Regions from separate parts of the Neobacillus sp. 19 genome, predicted to be linked through region 1. Evidence: predicted binding sites of a transcription regulator. Region 1 holds the regulator's gene; each other region holds the start of a gene.
The links. Region 1 encodes Rex, which represses fermentation and respiration genes when NADH is low (regulators of the CRP and FNR family bind a similar motif). Its sites were predicted from a motif close to TTGTGAAATATTTCACAA; they were not measured.

Region 2: the regulator Rex is predicted to act here: its motif matches at 2,614-2,631, upstream of ACO1D1_RS12425 (NarK family nitrate/nitrite MFS transporter).
Region 3: the regulator Rex is predicted to act here: its motif matches at 2,014-2,031, upstream of ACO1D1_RS09410 (cytochrome c3 family protein).
Region 4: the regulator Rex is predicted to act here: its motif matches at 2,220-2,237, upstream of ACO1D1_RS16990 (TIGR04053 family radical SAM/SPASM domain-containing protein).

Annotation. Positions count from the first base shown of each region.
Region 1 is NZ_JBMPZU010000099.1:121,726-126,309, forward strand. It holds gene ACO1D1_RS26920 (ABC-F family ATP-binding cassette domain-containing protein) at 1-1,523, opposite strand, end outside; gene moaC (cyclic pyranopterin monophosphate synthase MoaC) at 1,669-2,166, shown strand; gene ACO1D1_RS26930 (redox-sensing transcriptional repressor Rex) at 2,198-2,851, shown strand; gene ACO1D1_RS26935 (YhbD family protein) at 2,957-3,580, shown strand; gene ACO1D1_RS26940 (polymer-forming cytoskeletal protein) at 3,593-4,309, shown strand; gene ACO1D1_RS26945 (cytoplasmic protein) at 4,324-4,584, shown strand, end outside.
Region 2 is NZ_JBMPZU010000035.1:193,522-198,105, forward strand. It holds gene ACO1D1_RS12415 (TrkH family potassium uptake protein) at 1-726, opposite strand, end outside; gene ACO1D1_RS12420 (NarK/NasA family nitrate transporter) at 998-2,503, shown strand; gene ACO1D1_RS12425 (NarK family nitrate/nitrite MFS transporter) at 2,723-4,024, shown strand; gene ACO1D1_RS12430 (H-type small acid-soluble spore protein) at 4,084-4,263, opposite strand; gene ACO1D1_RS12435 (hypothetical protein) at 4,382-4,570, opposite strand.
Region 3 is NZ_JBMPZU010000031.1:97,708-102,291, reverse strand. It holds gene ACO1D1_RS09415 (NapC/NirT family cytochrome c) at 1-490, opposite strand, end outside; gene ACO1D1_RS09410 (cytochrome c3 family protein) at 517-1,908, opposite strand; partial or broken gene secA (preprotein translocase subunit SecA) at 2,439-4,584, shown strand, end outside.
Region 4 is NZ_JBMPZU010000056.1:862-5,445, reverse strand. It holds gene ACO1D1_RS17015 (YitT family protein) at 1-228, shown strand, start outside; gene ACO1D1_RS17010 (DUF3813 domain-containing protein) at 273-458, opposite strand; gene ACO1D1_RS17005 (hypothetical protein) at 460-612, opposite strand; gene ACO1D1_RS17000 (Cof-type HAD-IIB family hydrolase) at 726-1,538, opposite strand; gene ACO1D1_RS16995 (metal-sulfur cluster assembly factor) at 1,824-2,132, shown strand; gene ACO1D1_RS16990 (TIGR04053 family radical SAM/SPASM domain-containing protein) at 2,319-3,446, shown strand; gene ACO1D1_RS16985 (Crp/Fnr family transcriptional regulator) at 3,491-4,189, opposite strand; partial or broken gene moaA (GTP 3',8-cyclase MoaA) at 4,544-4,584, shown strand, end outside.

The sequences.
Region 1 (4,584 bases):
ATCCGGTTAATGAAATATCTGTCGTGTGAAACAAACAGAATCGTCCCAGGATAATCCATCAGGGCATTCTCGAGAACTTCCTTACTGTCCAGATCAAGGTGGTTCGTAGGCTCATCAAGGATCAGCACATTTGCTTTCTCCAGCATCAGCTTAGCCAGCGCCAATCGGGCTTTTTCACCGCCGCTTAACGTGGAGACAATTTTTAACACATCGTCGCCGGAAAAGAGGAAGTTACCTAACACCGTCCGAATTTCCTTTTCACTTTTTAACGGATAATCATCCCAGAGTTCATTTAAGACACGCTTATTGGAGGTTAATTCGGCCTGTTGCTGGTCATAATAACCAATTGAAAGGTTTGTTCCATAATAAACTGATCCAGCAAGTGCGGGCAATTTTTTTATGATGGTTTTTAACAGTGTCGATTTTCCGATTCCATTCGGACCAACAAGAGCAATACTCTCTCCTTTATAGGCGCGGAAGGTGATGTCCTCTGAAACCATCTCACCCTCATACCCGACGGCAAGTGAATCCACCGTTAAAACGTCATTCCCGCTTTGTTTTTCAATTTCAAACGAGAAGGTTGCCGATTTTTCGTCCCCAAGCGGACGATCCATCAGCTCCATTTTTTCGAGCTTTTTCCGGCGGCTTTGCGCTCGCTTCGTGGTCGAAGCCCGCGCTAAATTTCGTTGGATAAAGTCCTGCAGATTAGCGACTTCTTGCTGCTGCTTCTCAAAGAGTTTCATATCGCGCTCATAATTGGCCGCTTTTTGCTCAAGGTAGGCACTGTAGTTCCCGGGAAACCGCCCGATTTGCTTGCGGGATACCTCATAGACCTGCGTCACAACCTTATCTAAAAAATAGCGGTCATGAGATACGATTAAAATCGCGCCATCATAGCTCTGTAAATATTGTTCGAGCCATGATAATGTATCAATATCGAGATGGTTGGTAGGCTCGTCCAGAATCAAAATGTCGGGACGCGTTAACAGCAGCTTTCCAAGGGCAAGACGGGTTTTCTGTCCGCCGCTTAAACTGGAAATCATCAGGGTGCTGTCGTGAAAGTTAAGGCCATGCAGAACGGAGCGGATATCGGCTTCGTATTGATAGCCCCCTTGCTCCTTAAATTTTACTTGGAGCAGATCATATTCTTTTAAAATCCGTTCGTATTTAACAGGGTCCTCGAAAATAGCAGGGTCGGCCATTTGTTCTTCCAGCCTGCGCAGTGACTTTTCCATTGCACGCAAGGGTTCGAACACGGTCAACATTTCTTCCCAAATAGATAATTTGGACTCAAGTCCGGTATTTTGCGCTAAATAGCCGATGGTCACTTCTTTCGGCTTTATAATCTCACCGCCATCATGTGACAAATGACCGGCAATAATTTTCAATAATGTCGATTTTCCTGCGCCGTTGCGGCCGACGAGGGCGACACGGTCACGGGTTTGTAATTCCAGCTTTATATTCGATAAAATAAGGTCAGCGCCATAATATTTTTGTAATTGATTAACCTGTAACAAAATCATCTAATTTCACCTCTATATACATACTAATAGTGTACCGTATAACCGGATTACGGGCAATAAAGCCAATGGCTATCAAAAAAGTTCAAAGTTTCACACACATTTTAGGAAAAATAGTGTATTATTTTTGGATAGGAGGAATATTTTTATGGCAGAATTTACACATTTTAATGAAGAGGGCAGAGCAAAGATGGTCGATGTCAGTGATAAACCAGAAACGGCACGTACCGCTCTTGCTCATTCCAGCATAACGGTCAGTAAAGAAATTTTTGAAAAAATAAATAACCAAGAAATGAAAAAAGGCGATGTGCTAGCAGTGGCTCAAGTTGCAGCAGTCATGGCTGCAAAAAAGACGTGGGATTTGATCCCGATGTGTCATCCGATTCCATTAACAGGGGTAAATATCTCTTTTACATGGGAAGAGGGCGGGCAAGATCAGGTTCAATTACATATTGCTGCAGCTGTTAAGACAAAAGGGAACACAGGTGTGGAAATGGAAGCGCTAACAGCTGCTTCGGCCTGTGCATTAACCGTTTATGATATGTGTAAGGCAGTTGATAAAGGGATGGTCATTGGGCCAACCTATTTAGTCGAGAAAACTGGCGGAAAAAACGGTGACTTCAAGCGAACGGAACAAGTGAAATAATAACATACATTCAAAAGGGGTGTGGGAGAATATGAGTAATGAAACGATGAAGATACCACAGGCGACAGCCAAACGGCTGCCCCTCTATTATCGATTTTTGAAAAATTTGCATAGTTCAGGCAAGCAAAGGGTTTCATCAGCAGAATTAAGTGAAGCGGTAAAAGTGGATTCGGCAACGATTCGACGCGATTTTTCTTATTTCGGCGCATTAGGGAAAAAGGGCTATGGATACAATGTCAATTACTTATTAACATTCTTCCGTAAAACACTTGACCAGGATGAATTGACTAAGGTTGCCTTAATCGGGGTGGGGAATCTTGGTACAGCCTTTTTAAACTATAATTTTTTAAAAAATAATAACACAAAAATTGCCTGTGCCTTTGATGTCGATCCGGCAAAAATGGGCACGATGATTCGTGAAGTACCTGTTTTTCACATGGATGAGTTGGAGAAAGTGTTAGTGGAGGAAGACATACATGTTGCCATTCTAACCGTTCCAGCCCAAGCAGCACAGATGATCACGGACCGGCTTGTGAATGCCAATGTAAAGGGGATCTTAAATTTCACCCCAGCAAGGTTAAATGTCACATCCTCAATCAGGGTACATCACATTGACTTGGCAGTAGAACTCCAGTCACTGGTCTACTTTTTAAAGCATTATCCGACAGTGGAAATAGAAGAATAATGTCGATTAAGACTTTTCACAGAAATTGTGGAAAGTTTTTTTATTGCCTTCTTTACAACGTAACAGTGTTATGTTACATTAAAAACCAGAAAGGGGATATTAAAAATGAGCGAGGGGTTAATTTCGAAAAAAGATTTATTAGATATGGCAGGAATCTCGTACGGTCAGCTGTATCGCTGGAAGAGAAAGGATCTAATTCCTGAGGACTGGTTTATTCGAAAATCAACGTTTACGGGGCAGGAAACCTTTTTTCCAAGAGAAAAGATTTTAGAGCGAATTGATAAGATTCAAACGATGAAAGAAAACCTATCATTGGATGAGCTGGCTGACATGTTTTCACCTAACGTAACAGAGTTGCATTTCACGAAAGAGGAACTGTTGGAGCGTAACATTGTTTCGAGTGCAGTAATGGACGTATATTTGGAAACTGAAAAGGGCGGAACACATTTTGATTTTTCAAGAATTCTTGAAGTCTATGTATTAGAGAAGCTGCTGCAGTCCGGAGAAGTTAATCTAGATGAAGGGAAAATGCTGCTTCAAGTCTTAAAGGATCATAGGGGATCGATCAAACAAAAAAATGCTGAGTTAGTGCTGACGAGAAAACTGGGGGTTTCATCCTGTTTATTACTGATCAATGCGGAAGCTGTTCAGTTTGACCAAGGGACGAAAGTGATGGTTCAGCTTTCACTCGTGAACTGTATGGAAGAGATTAAGGCGAAGTTATTATAAAGGAGAATGATCATGGATACGCAAAAAAGGGGAGACTTGAATATTAACGGCTTTGGCTCGGCAAACGGCGGGCAATTTCGCCATGTAACCATCAATGGCAAAGGAACCGTTAACAGTGATATCGACTGTGTCGAATTCGATTGCAATGGATCGGGAACGGTAAATGGAAATGTTGTAACGAACAAAGCTAAGATTAACGGAAACGGAAAAGTGAAAGGAAATCTTGACTGTAAATCATTATCAGTCGATGGAACGGCGAAAATTGAACATAACCTTTACGCGGAACAGTTCAACGTGGCGGGGAAGACCTCTGTCGGAGGAAAGCTAAAAGCGGAGGAAATCAGCATTAAGGGCAGGCTGACCGTTGAGGGAGATTGTGAAGCGGAATCGTTTAAAGCGGAGTCACTGTTTATCATTGGCGGGCTTTTAAATGCGGATGAAGTGGATATTAAGATTTTTGGAGAGTGCAAAGTTAGAGAAATAGGCGGGCAAACCATTCGTATTAAAGACAAACCGGCATTAATGGGATTATTTAAGTCGTTTATTCAAACCCAGCTGGAAACGGAATGTATCGAAGGGGACAAAATCGAATTAGAAAATACGAAGGCGGCTGTTGTCCGCGGCAACGAGATTACCATCGGGCCAAAATGTGAGATTGGTCTTGTTGAATATAGCGGAAAGCTTTCAGTTGACAAAAAGGCAGTTGTGAAAGAGTCGAGAAAGATATAAAGGGGGAGAAAGAAGTGGAAAAAGGTCAAAATCTGACGATCAATGGTTCAGGCAATTATCCTGGCGGCCGGTACGATAAGGTGAGCATCCGCGGGGAAGGGACGATTGAAAGTAATGTAGAATGTTCTACGTTTCATATATACGGCACGAGTGAGGCATTGGAGAATGTGAAAGCCGGATCTGTAAAAGTGATCGGTGAAACGGTAGTGATGGGGAAAATGGAGTCTGGTGACATGTTGGTAATGGGGACGTTGTCCATTGCTGGTGAATCAGCT
Region 2 (4,584 bases), on a different contig from region 1:
AATTGTTCCGCCAATTAATAATAAGAAGCTTGTAACTAAAACAATTTTCGTATGCAATGATAAGCGTTTGGAACTGCTATATTCAAAAAGTTCATTCATAACGATAAAGCCAATCCCGCCAACGGTAATTAATGAACAGATTGTTAATACAATAGTGGGATCAGCTACATACGCTGTTAGACTTTGATAATTGCCTAAAATATCAAACCCTGCATTATTAAAATTCGAGATAGAATGAAAAATCCCGAAATAGATCGCTCTTCCCACTGGCATGTCAAAAGAAAACCGTATAGATAAAAGCACAGCACCGGTGAATTCAATAACGGCAGTAAATATTAAAATACGTTTAGCTAACCGTACAATTCCTTCCATTGAAAGGTTATTTAGTGATTCTTGAAGCAAAATTCTTTCTTTTAAAGAAATTCGTTTCCCTAATAAAAAAGCAAATAAGGTAGCAAAGGTCATAAATCCAAGACCGCCGACTTGAATCATAGACAAAATGATTAGCTGTCCAAATAACGTAAACGTAGTTCCAGTATCCACAACAACAAGACCTGTTACACAAGTGGCCGATGTTGCTGTAAACAATGCGTTAATAAAAGATAACCCTTGGCCATTTGTTGTTGCTGCTGGAAGGATCAAGGAGAGAGTTCCTATTAAAATAATAGAAGCAAAACCCAAAACAAGGATTTTAGGGGGATCAAGAAATCGTTTTTTTTGTTGCATTGATTTTCTTCCAATCCTATTAAATTTTAAAAAAACCCACTATATATTTAAACTGCCATAATGATAAAATACATATTACAGGAAAAATATACTACTGGATATAACTTATGTAAATAATTCTTTTCTCTTGTGTCATACCTCATAGTTTTAATATTGAAAGTGTTCTATAATACTAAAAGAAAAATTTTCCATACGAATGGATTTACCAAGTAAATATATAACTTTATTTTGAGGGTATAGTAAGAGTAAAGGGATTTTGAGGGGGATGAAAATGAATCAAGGTACAAAACAACTTTTTATTCAAACTGGAAGTCTCGTGGCGGGATTTATGGTTTGGGTACTTATTTCTTCACTTATGCCTTTTATAAAGGCTGATATTCCTTTATCATCAACAGAAATTGCCTGGGCTACAGCTGTGCCGGTTATTCTGGGATCACTTCTCAGGGTTCCCATCGGCTTTTGGACCAACCGATATGGTGCAAGATTTTTATTTACGATCAGTTTTATTATTTTGCTTATACCAATTGCCCTTATAAGTTATGCGAATTCCCTAATGATGCTTATCTTGGGGGGATTATTACTTGGTATTGGAGGAGCAGTTTTTTCAATAGGCGTTACCTCGCTGCCGAAATATTATGTAAAAGCAAAGCATGGTTTTATCAACGGTATTTATGGCGCTGGTAATATTGGTACGGCAATTACCTCTTTTTCTGCACCTGTACTTGCAAATGCGTATGGATGGAGAAATACCGTTAAAATATTCCTTGTGATCATGTTGATATTTGCTTTACTAAATTTCCTTTTTGGCGACAGAAAGGAACGGAAGGTCGACAATTCCTTATCTGATCAAATTAAAGAAGTTTATAAAAATCCTAAACTGTGGTTTTTAAGTTTATTTTATTTTATTACCTTTGGATCTTTTGTCGCATTCACCATATATTTACCTTCCTTTTTGGTGAATCACTTTGAATTGGATAAGGTGGATGCAGGGTTACGAACCGCCGGTTTTATTGCACTAGCCACGTTTTTTAGGCCTGTAGGCGGCTGGCTTGGAGATAAAATAAATCCATTTCTAATCCTTATGGCCGTATTTTTCAGCCTTACCTTTGCAGGGTTTCTTTTGTCATTTACGCCATCACTGCCAATCTATTCGTTTGGCTGTTTATTAGTGGCTTTCTTCGCAGGGATTGGAAATGGGGCAATCTTTAAGTTAGTCCCATTATATTTTTCCAAACAAGCAGGGATAGTCAACGGAATTGTTGCTGCAATGGGTGGTCTTGGCGGCTTTTTCCCACCCATTATTTTAACAATTCTCTTTAATTGGACTGGACATTACGCAATTGGTTTTATGTCACTTTCCGAATTCTCCTTAGCAAGTTTAGTCATTGTTGTTTGGCTTTACTATCAAGATAAACTTGATATTTCATCTAAGATAGTCAATCACGCACTAGATGGAATTTGCGTAACGGATGTTAACGGAATTATTCAAAGCGTTAACCCGGCATTTTCAAAAATTACTGGTTTTAGTCAGGAAGAAGTTGTTGGAAAAACACCAAGTGTCCTGCAATCTGGGGAACATGATAATGAATTTTATAAAAAAATGTGGGATAGTTTAAAAACAAACGGAATATGGGAAGGTTATATTTGGAACAAACGTAAAAATAATGAGATTTATAAAGAGTGGTTAACCATTACAGCAATTAAAGACGATGCAGGAGAAACAAAAAATTATGTAGGCATGTTTAATGAGAAAAAAGAAAATTCTAAGGAAATCTAAATCCCAGTAAGAGGCCTTTTACTTCAAAGGTCTTTTTTTTTTGCCTTAAAAAGTGATAATTATTACAACTTTTTGTCTAACTGCTTGAGTTCACATTTCCTTCACTATTTTTGTGACGTACGTCACAAAAATCATGTTACCATGTGGTTTATATTAAATTCATCAACAACAACAACTAAATCAATTAAAAATTAGAAAACCATATAGGGGGAAATGATTATGGCTCGAATTAATTATTGGAATCCGGAAGACGAAAAGTTTTGGCAGGCAGAAGGAAAAAAACATGCAAAAAGGAACCTGTGGATATCCGTTCCATCTTTGATGCTCGCCTTTATTGTTTGGCAAATTTGGTCAGTAGTTGCTGTTCGTCTTAACGATATAGGCTTCCAATTTACGGAAGAACAATTATTTACACTTGCTGCTATTCCAGGTCTTGTCGGTGCAACGCTCCGCTTTGTTTATACGTTTGCGGTTGGTTCTATTGGAGGGAAGAACTGGACAGTAATTTCAACAGCTGTTCTAGCCATCCCAGCGATCGGTATTGGATTTGCAGTTCAAAATCCCGATACTCCATTCTCCATCATGCTTTTGCTTGCAGCACTTTGCGGTCTTGGCGGCGGAAACTTTTCATCATCATCAGCAAATATTAGCTTCTTCTTTCCAAAAAAAGAAAAGGGTACGGCGCTTGGCATCAATGGCGGTTTAGGTAACATGGGTGTCTCAGTTGTACAATTCGTCACACCATTAATTATTACATCTGGAACTTTTGCACTTGTTGGCAATAAACAGGTTTTAGCAAACGGACAGGAAGTATGGCTACAAAACGCAGCATTTATCTGGGTAATCCCAATTGTAATTATGACATTACTTGCTTTCTTTAAAATGGATAATGTACCTGGGGCAAAACAATCAGTTGCAGATCAATTTGTAATTGTAAAAAGGAAACATACTTGGATCATGACTGCTCTTTATGTAGCAACATTTGGTTCCTTTATCGGCTATTCTGCGGCATTCCCGCTATTGTTAAGATCTCAGTTTCCGGAGTATATCTCCCTTGCTTTCCTTGGTGCCTTAGTAGCTGCAGCAGCCAGACCAGTCGGCGGCTGGATGGCTGACAAACTAGGGGGCGCAAAAGTGACTGCCTATGTTTTGGTCATCATGGGAATTGGTGCAGCAGGAGTTATTTATTTTTTAAATGGTAAGCAATTTGCAGGATTTTTAATCTCTTTCTTAGTGCTATTCTTAGCATCGGGTATTGGTTCTGGTTCAACATTCCAGATGATCCCAGCTATCTTTATTCCAAAAGAAGCAGCACCTGTTATCGGCTTTTCCGCAGCTTTCGCAGCATATGGTTCATTCTTTATTCCAAAGCTATTCGGATGGTCTGTTAATGCGACCGGAACACCAGTGACTGCTTTCTACTTCTTTATAGGATTCTATGTCATTTCCTTTGGACTTAACTGGTTCTTCTATCAAAGAAAAGCGACCGTTGCCAAATCTTTAGCCAAGCAGGTTGGGTAAAATACGCAAAACAATGCCCACGTCATTTCCATTATGAAATGACGTGGGCATTTTAGTACTTAATCTTCGATTAGTTCACCAATTTCAACGATCGTTCGTTCTTCAAGTGGACCTCGTAAATGAACGGTTGCTGTTTTTCCATCTTCATTTAATTGGTCAATCCATACAGAAGTCCCATTATATTTTACTTCAATATCTGCTGAAGAAGACAATATCTGCTTCACTCGATTAACATTCATTTTTTTCACTCCTAAGAAAATAGTCATTATAGAGTTTGTCATGAACTTCATTTTCATACAAATTTTTCTACTGTCAAGGGTTTTTGTAACCGCTTTCTTCTATTATATAGGTTCTTTTTTAATGATCATAAGGATATTGAATTTGGACACCATTTAATGTACCAGGTTCGTCTATATGTTCAAGGCTGGACAGGTAATTTGCTAACTCCACTTCCAGTTCTTTTGGAGCACCCGGCTTTAAATGCCAATTTCCGGGTTCATCAACAAAATAAGGACTTTTGGTAAAATCAGGCCTAATTCTGGGCATAGGGGATTCCTCTT
Region 3 (4,584 bases), on a different contig from region 1:
GATCAGCAATTTTTCCATGGGCCACACTGTTGTGACATTGGGTACAATTAATCTTTTTATCTGAATGCTGATCATGGGGAATAATGATATCCCCAGATGCAGAAACAATACGATTTGACATATTATGGCACTCTTCGCAAGTGCTGTCGGGAATTTCCTTTGTCATTCGAATAATGGCTGCTGCAGTGGTTTTTTCTTTTTTGATCTTCTTTATGACTTCGTCTGCTTGAACCTTCGCTATCTGTTTAACCCCTGGGTCTTTATGACAGTTAACACAATCCACTTCGCTGTGTGTAGAGGCTTTCCACGTAAAATACTCAGGCTTCATTTCATGACAGGATGAACAATATTTTGAGCCTGAGGCTGCTTCTAGCCCGAAGAAGCCAATGAAGAAAAAGATGGCTAGAAGCAGCAATGTTATAGTTGCAACCTTAATTAACATATAGCGATAACGGGGAGGGGCCGATAGCTGTTTGTGTTCTTCATCCATAAAGCGTCCCTCCAGTTTAGAATTTCTTAATTTTTAACATCATCTTTAAATCCTGTTCTATGGCAGTATTGGCAATAAACGTCTGTTGGTGCTTTCTCATTTGCAGCGTCAGCTTTTGGTTTATCACGATCATGACAGACAAAGCATTCTGCCTTCATTTCATTTGTTTTTGCTTTGTCAGCGTGACTTGTCAGCCATTGGTTGCTGTCTCCGTGTCCATCAGGCCGTTCAGAGTGACAGGCACTGCAGAATTTATTGATGCGCGATTCTTCTTTTGCAAGAGTCATATTAGGTGTGTATTTGCCAGTTGCTTGTTTAGCATCTTTCATTTTTAAAAGTGTGATTAGATCTTCTTTAGGTATTTCTTTAATCCACTTAGAATCCTGGTGGCAGTCCATACATGTATCTAGCTTCGCAACAGCGGTGTCCCCATGATTTTGATTCCAGTCGGCTGTTTGGTGGCTTTTAGGAATATCCACTTTCTTGTGGCATGTCTTACATTCCATGGATATCTTAACGTCTTTCTTTTGTTTTCCTATTGCCTGCAAGATAATTTTTTGCGTTTTTTCACCATGAGCTTCCGCAGCCGCTTCTGATTTTTCAACTGATTCTTCTGTTGCTTCACCAGCAGTTGTTTTCGCTTGCTCTTGTTCCTCCAGCTTTTTATCAACGTGTTCTGGATTTGGCGGAACTAGGTAGGAGACTTCTTCCCATGGTTTTTCACCGTTGTTTACCTTATCGTGACAATCAATACATGTACCCATGTTTGGTGCCATATATTTCTTTTCCATGAGCTTTTGTGCTGTTTCCTCTGTGTAATGACCGCGGACTTCTTCGGTATTAATACCACGGGCAACAATTTTCGCGTGAACAACTCCAGCATGACAGCTGATACACGGTACACCTTCTTCAATATGTCCTTTATGGTTTACCTTCAGATCTCCGGATGCGGTAACAAGACGATTCTTGGAGTGACATTGCAAACAGTTTTCATTTGAAATCGCTTCGTCCTCGGTTTGAACAATTTGTTTAGGCACACCTGTCACATGATAGTAGACCTCTTTCATCGATTTCATTTTGTGGGTTACCATATTGACGAACCCAGGCTTGATATGACACTGGACACATGTAATATTGTTGTGGGCGCTAGCCGTATACGTTGAGTACTCCGGTGCCATTTCATGACAGCTGGCACAAAATGACGGCGAATTAGTTAAGGAAAGCACACCGTATCCGCCTCCGAAAACAACGATACAGCCAACAAGAGAAGCGAAAAGCAACTTCCACCTGTTAACTGGATTTTTCCAGTCTATCCCTCTGAATTTTTGCCAAAGTCTGCGAATTAGGCCAGCTTTTTTTCTATCTTCTCTTGTTTCGGGATCTTTATCTTTATCTTTCTTTTTTCCCCAAATGGCCAATTAACTCACCCTTCCCATTTTGGATTCATTCTCTCTATTTTTTTTCCATATTTACCTCTCTAAAGGTAGTATCTAACATTGTAAGAGTATATTCCAATGTACAATTTGTGAATATTTTTTCATAAAGACAAAAGTCCTATTTTACCCTAAAAACAACATACAAACGTTGTTATTAAAGAGTTCTATTAACACTGTTTATATAGTGTTAATAAACATATGATTGAATTTTTATACACAAATCGAAGTAATCATTCATTCAATATTCATTTTTAGCAGTACAAACTTCCATTGATATGGATTCGCGGTCAAACTGTTATAATTGACCAAAAAATGAACATCCGGCAGAAATTTATTCGCTGTTTATAATCTGGCTCCTATAAAATACGGGAAACCATTTTTTGCTCCCTGCTAACATTGTTGTCACTGTTTGAAGGAAATGGTAAGATAAATAAGAAAATTATCGAATTGTTTGGCATGGATTTTTTTGAAAAATTGTTATTTTAGTCTCGATAAGAAGGAGCGTTCATCAGATGATGGGGATTTTAAATAAAGTATTTGATCTGAACAAACGCGAGCTGAAGAGGTTAGACAAGCTTGCAACGAAAATTGATGCCCTTGCTGCGGAAACAGAAAAGTTAACAGACGAGCAGCTTCGGGAAAAAACGGAGGAGTTTAAGGCTCGCTATCAAAAGGGTGAAACTCTTGACGATTTACTAGTGGAAGCATTTGCGGTAGTCCGCGAAGGCGCCCGCCGTGTGCTAGGTTTATATCCGTACCATGTTCAGCTGATGGGGGGTATTTCTCTCCACGAAGGGAACATTTCGGAAATGAAGACTGGGGAAGGTAAAACGTTAACCGCAACGATGCCGGTTTATTTAAACGCCCTGTCTGGAAAAGGTGTTCATGTTGTTACCGTCAACGAATATTTGGCAAGCCGTGACGCTACTGAAATGGGGGAGCTGTATCAATTTTTAGGACTTACAGTTGGCTTGAATTTGAACAGCATGGATAAGGATGAAAAGCAAGCATCCTATGCCTGCGATATCACCTATGGTACAAACAACGAATTCGGCTTCGATTATCTCCGGGATAACATGGTTTTGTATAAAGAGCAAAAGGTACAGCGTCCTCTCTTTTTTGCTGTCATTGATGAAGTTGACTCGATTTTAATTGACGAAGCGCGTACCCCGTTGATTATTTCCGGCTCAGCACAAAAATCAGCTGTTCTGTATATTCAAGCAAACGCCTTTGTCCGTATGCTCGTAAAGGATACTGATTACACGTATGATGAAAAAACGAAAGGCGTTATGCTGACGGAAGAAGGAATCAGTAAAGCCGAAAAGGCCTTCGGAATTGAAAATCTTTTTGATATGTCGCACGTAACGCTGAACCATCATATTAACCAGGCGTTAAAGGCAAATGTCAGTATGCATCTAGATGTTGATTATGTTGTGCAAGAGGGCGAAATTGTGATCGTCGACCAGTTTACCGGCCGTTTGATGAAGGGCCGCCGCTATAGCGAGGGCTTGCACCAGGCCATTGAGGCAAAAGAAGGTCTAGAAGTCCAAAACGAAAGTATGACAATGGCAACGATTACGTTCCAAAACTACTTCCGAATGTATGAAAAATTAGCCGGTATGACAGGTACAGCGAAAACAGAAGAAGAGGAATTCCGCAACATCTATAATATGAATGTTATCGTTATTCCAACTAACAAACCAATTGCCCGTGACGACCGCCCGGATTTAATTTACTCATCGATGGACGGCAAGTTCCGCGCGGTTGTAGAGGATATTGCCGAACGTAATCAAAAGGGACAGCCGGTCCTCGTTGGTACGGTTGCAATTGAAACGTCTGAGCTGATCTCAACCTATTTATTCAAAAAACGAATCCATCATAATGTCTTGAATGCGAAAAACCATGAACGTGAAGCAGAAATCATTGCGGAAGCAGGTCACAAGGGGGCCGTTACCATTGCAACCAACATGGCTGGCCGTGGTACAGACATTAAACTTGGTGAAGGGGTTATTGAACTAGGCGGATTAGCGGTTATTGGCACCGAGCGCCACGAAAGCAGACGGATTGATAACCAGCTCCGCGGACGTTCCGGTCGTCAAGGGGACCCTGGTGTTACCCAGTTTTATTTATCAATGGAAGATGAATTAATGCGCCGTTTCGGCTCTGATAATATGAAATCAATGATGGAAAAGCTTGGAATGGATGATACTCAGCCGATTCAAAGTAAGATGGTATCCCGTGCAGTTGAATCAGCACAAAAACGTGTGGAGGGCAATAACTTTGATGCCCGTAAACAACTGTTGCAGTATGACGATGTTCTCCGTCAACAGCGTGAGATTATTTACTCTCAGCGTGATGAAGTGCTGGAATCTGAAAACCTTCGCGACATTGTTCAAAAGATGATTGTAAATTCGCTTCATCGCAATGTCGAGGCACATGCTTCCCGACATGAGGATGAAGAAGAATGGAATCTCCAAGCGATTGTGGAATATGTTCAGGGAACCCTTCTTCATGAGGGCGACATTACCATTAATGACCTTAAGGGCAAAGATCCAGACGAAATCGTCGATGCCATTTATACGAAAGTGAAAGAGCGATATGAGGAAAAGGAACAAATTCTTTATCCTGAACAAATGCGCGAATTTGAAAAGGTGGTTA
Region 4 (4,584 bases), on a different contig from region 1:
AAAAAGGCGGAAGAACTTAAGAAAGCGATTCATGCTTCGCTTGTGAGAGGGATTACCATGCTTCCCGCAAGAGGCGCCTTTTCCAATGAAACAAAAGACATGCTGATGATTGTCATCACACGTTATGAACTTTACGATTTAGAGCGAATTATTAAAGAAGTCGATCCACATGCATTTACAAATATAGTTCAGACAACTGCAGTATACGGATTTTTTCGGCGAGATTGAACAGAAAGCGGAAGCACCTTGGGCGCTTCCGCTTTCTGTTTGTATTATTGAACCTGTTCAAGCTCTTGTTGCATTTGTTGGAGCTGGGCCTGCTCTGCTGCGGTTGAGTTTGCAAAAGCAGAACTAAGGGCATTCTTTGCTTTAGCAACAGCAGAATCAAGGTCAGCAGGGTTAGCGGATTTCGCCATCTCAACAAATCTTCGTGCTTCCTGGAACAATTGGTTTCCCATGTTAAATTCCTCCAAGCGAGGATTCATGCACATTGGCCATTTTCTGAGCCTCTGCTTCAGCGTAGGTCATGTGATAAGGAATCCGTTCAGCATGCTTGTTGATCGAGTCCTTTCCTTGCTGGACAAAGCGTTTCGATTTGTTTGATCTACCCATTCGAATCCCTCCAATATGCTCATAGCTCATATTGAAACAGCATCGCTGCTTCAAAAATAGTATGCCCAAACGGAGTGTGTTCATTTAGGTAAACAATGGTGAAAAAGAAGGGGTTATTTAATATTTAACAAATTTGCCAAATATTCGCCGACTCCATCTTCTTCATTCGTCAGCGTAACCTCATTGGCTATATTTTTTACTTGCTCAATTGCATTGCCCATGGCAATCCCATGTCCGGCATATTCAAGCATTTCCAAATCATTATCCTCATCACCAAAGGCAATAATCCTTTCGGCGGGAATTCCAAAGTATTCTGATGCCTTTTTCAAGCCAACCGCTTTGTTTAATCCAACTTTAATGATCTCGATTACATGCCATGGGGCAGCCCAGCTGCGCTGTTCAATCACTTCAGCATGGACATCTGAAAGATGTTTACGAATTTGTTGAAGCTGATCTTCCTCTGTATGGATCAGCAAACTTGTAGGTGAATCGTTTAAAAAGTTTTGTAAATCTCCTGTCGTAATTTTTGGATTGCCGAAGCTAAAAATATCTAAGAGCTTTTCATCGTGATAATGGAAATAAATATCATCCATCACCTCGGCAATAATATTGTGAAAATGGAAGCTTCTGCAGGCTTCGACAATATCTTTTGCCACCTTAACATCAAGCGGCTCATGATAAAATCCCCAGGCTGAATCAAGTGGATGATGCATAAACGCCCCATTAAAATTAACAATAGGTGTGTTGAGATCCAACTCACGATAATACATTTCACTTGAGCGGTAAGGTCTGCCGGTTGCAATCATTACAATATGCCCTTCAGCTTTTGCCTTTTGAATGATTTCCTTATTTTTATTGGAAATGGTTTTATCGTCTTTTAATAATGTTCCATCTAAATCCAATGCGATTAAATGTTTCTCTGTCATATGAGCTCCTTCTTATTCTATATTTTCATGATTGAAGCAATGTTTTAGGAAAAAAATTGTCTGCATGATACACTACTGTTATAGTGCCTTTTTTACTATCTTATTTCTATACTCACTATGTTAACAATTTTATAGCTAACCTGTAAAAAAATTCACACCAAAAGCTTTCAAAACCCTCTATACTTTTAATTGTTAGCGGAAGTGGATATTATTTTGCGCTTTTTGGAAATTGTAATAAAAACATACTTATGAAGTAAATAAATCATAATAAGGAGTCGAATCCAAATGAATGAAGAATTAAAAGAAAATATAATGGGTGCATTGGAGCTAGTGATCGATCCGGAGCTGGGCGTTGATATTGTAAACTTGGGTTTGGTTTATAATGCTGAAATGGACGAGGAAGGTAAAGTGACAATCACAATGACGTTAACATCAATGGGCTGTCCGCTTGCAGGAACCATTGTAGACCAAGTGAAAAGAGCTTTAGCCGATATTCCTGAAATTAAGGATGTTGATGTGGACATTGTTTGGAATCCGCCTTGGAATAAAGAGATGATGTCACGTTACGCAAAAATTGCCTTAGGCATTCGATAGGAATTCAAGAAAAGACCTGAAATATGAAAACAGTGGACATTCCGCTGTTTTTTTTCATTCACAAAACGGACATATATAACTTCACGGTTGTGAGATAGTTCACTTTTTTTAACTATAAACACCTTTATAATACAGAGTATTAAGGCTGTTTGATAGTTTGAACCAGCTGTCTAGGAGGCGTTTTATTTGTCTTTTAACCGAGATTTTAATAAAGATCCGTTTATCGTAATTTGGGAGCTGACACGTGCCTGCCAATTAAAATGTCTGCATTGCCGCGCCGATGCACAATATACAAGAGATCCACGCGAACTTTCTTTTGAAGAAGGCAAAAACCTGATAGATCAAATATATGAGATGAACAACCCAATCCTTGTCTTTACGGGCGGTGACCCTTTGATGAGGGAAGATATCTTTGATATAGCGAAGTATGCTGTCGATAAGGGCGTACGGGTATCAATGACACCAAGTGCTACCCCAAATGTTACAAAAGAAGCGATTAAAAAGGCAAAAGAGGTCGGTCTTTCCCGCTGGGCGTTTAGTATTGATGGACCGACTGCCGAAATTCATGACCATTTTCGTGGAACGGCTGGTTCCTTTGATTTGACAATGGAACGAATAAAATATTTACATGAGCTTGAAATACCGATTCAGATTAATACAGTTATCTCCCGCTATAATGTGGAGTACCTTGATGAAATGGCCAAAATGGTTGAAGAGTTAAATTGTGTTCTATGGAGTGTCTTTTTCCTTGTCCCAACAGGAAGAGGACAAGTTTCGGATATGATTTCTCCTGTGGAACATGAAAAGGTTTTACGCTGGCTTTACGACCTAAGTAAACGAGTATCTTTCGATATTAAAACAACAGAAGCCATGCATTACCGCCGCGTTGTCATTCAGCAAAAAATGCGTGAAGCGAAGGCAAAGACAGGTGAAATCGACTATTTAAGTGCCTTAACTGAAAAAGGATTAACCGGTTCCATTGACGGTCTTGGCCGTGCTCCTAAAGGCGTAAATGATGGGAATGGCTTTGTATTTATTTCGCATATTGGCGATGTATATCCAAGTGGGTTATTACCAGTTAAAGCAGGGAATGTGCGTGAAACACCATTAGCGGAAATTTACCGTGAATCCCCTATCTTCAAGGCATTAAGAAATCCTGACGAATTTAAGGGTAAATGTGGGGTATGTGAATTCCGTTATGTTTGCGGGGGTTCCAGGTCAAGAGCCTATGCAATGACAGGTGACTACCTAGAAAGCGAACCATTCTGTGTTTATATTCCAAAAGCCCTAAGAGAGAAGCAAACGCAAAATTAAAAAGAAACAAGGCTGCCTCATTTTGAGACAGCCTTGTTAAAAGATTATTCAATATTGCAATAAATAGCTGAGCAATTTTCACAGCCGATTTCATCCTTTAAATATTGTAAATCCAAAATTGATATCTTTCCTTTTTTTATGGAAATAATTTTGTCACGCTTTAACTCACTTAGGATACGATTCGTACTTTCACGAGAGGTACCGCAGAAATTAGCCAGTTCCTGATTGGTTAATGGCAGGTCAATTAAAATTTCACTTCCTTTTTCAATTCCGTAGCTATTGGACATCCGAATAAGGGTCGAAAATAAAGCACCGCGTTTCCCATTTAAAACAAGGTCTCGGAATTTTGTTTGTGTTTTCCGGAAGTGATCGCTCATCCATTTCATAAATTCAAACGCTAGCTTGCTATTTTGGAAAATTTCACTTTCAATCACATCTTTTTTGATTGCAGCAATTTCTCCTTCTTCGAGAACCTTAGCACTTAATAAATATCGGGGATTGTCGGTAAAAAGAGTTAATTCGCCGCATATATCATTTGCACCGCAAATGCGGAGGGAAAGTTCACGGCCGTCGGATGTGATTTTACTAATTTGAATTTTACCAGAAATAATAATGTAAAGCTCCTCTGCTAACATCCCTTCTTGAAAAAGGAAAGATCCTCTTTCACTTCTAAATTTCCGGTCTGCAAATCTAAGTAATTCTTTTATCTCAATGGAATGGGTTGGTTTCATTGTCGTCATCATTTGATTCACCTCAAGGGTCATTTTGTAAAGAGTCAGTTTTTCTTCTTCGTTAGTCTCATTAGTAACATTTTATCCTAAGACAAGGTAAAAAAATGAAGTAAACAATGACAATATAGTGAAAACTTGAGTGGGATTTGGAAAGTAATAATGGAACTATTGTATTATATTATGGAGAGAAGGAAAAAAAGGTGGATAAAGATTTCCAAAACAATCATTTCTTCACCAGCAAACATCTGTTAAGATAAGAATAATATTAAAAAGTATTTTAATAGTGAATAAAGTAACAGTATTTTTGGGTAAACCCTGTTACACTAAATATAAATTGCTTCTTTAACAATAATGGAGTTGATATAAATGGAAAAGACCATTATTAAAGATAAATTAAATAGACCATT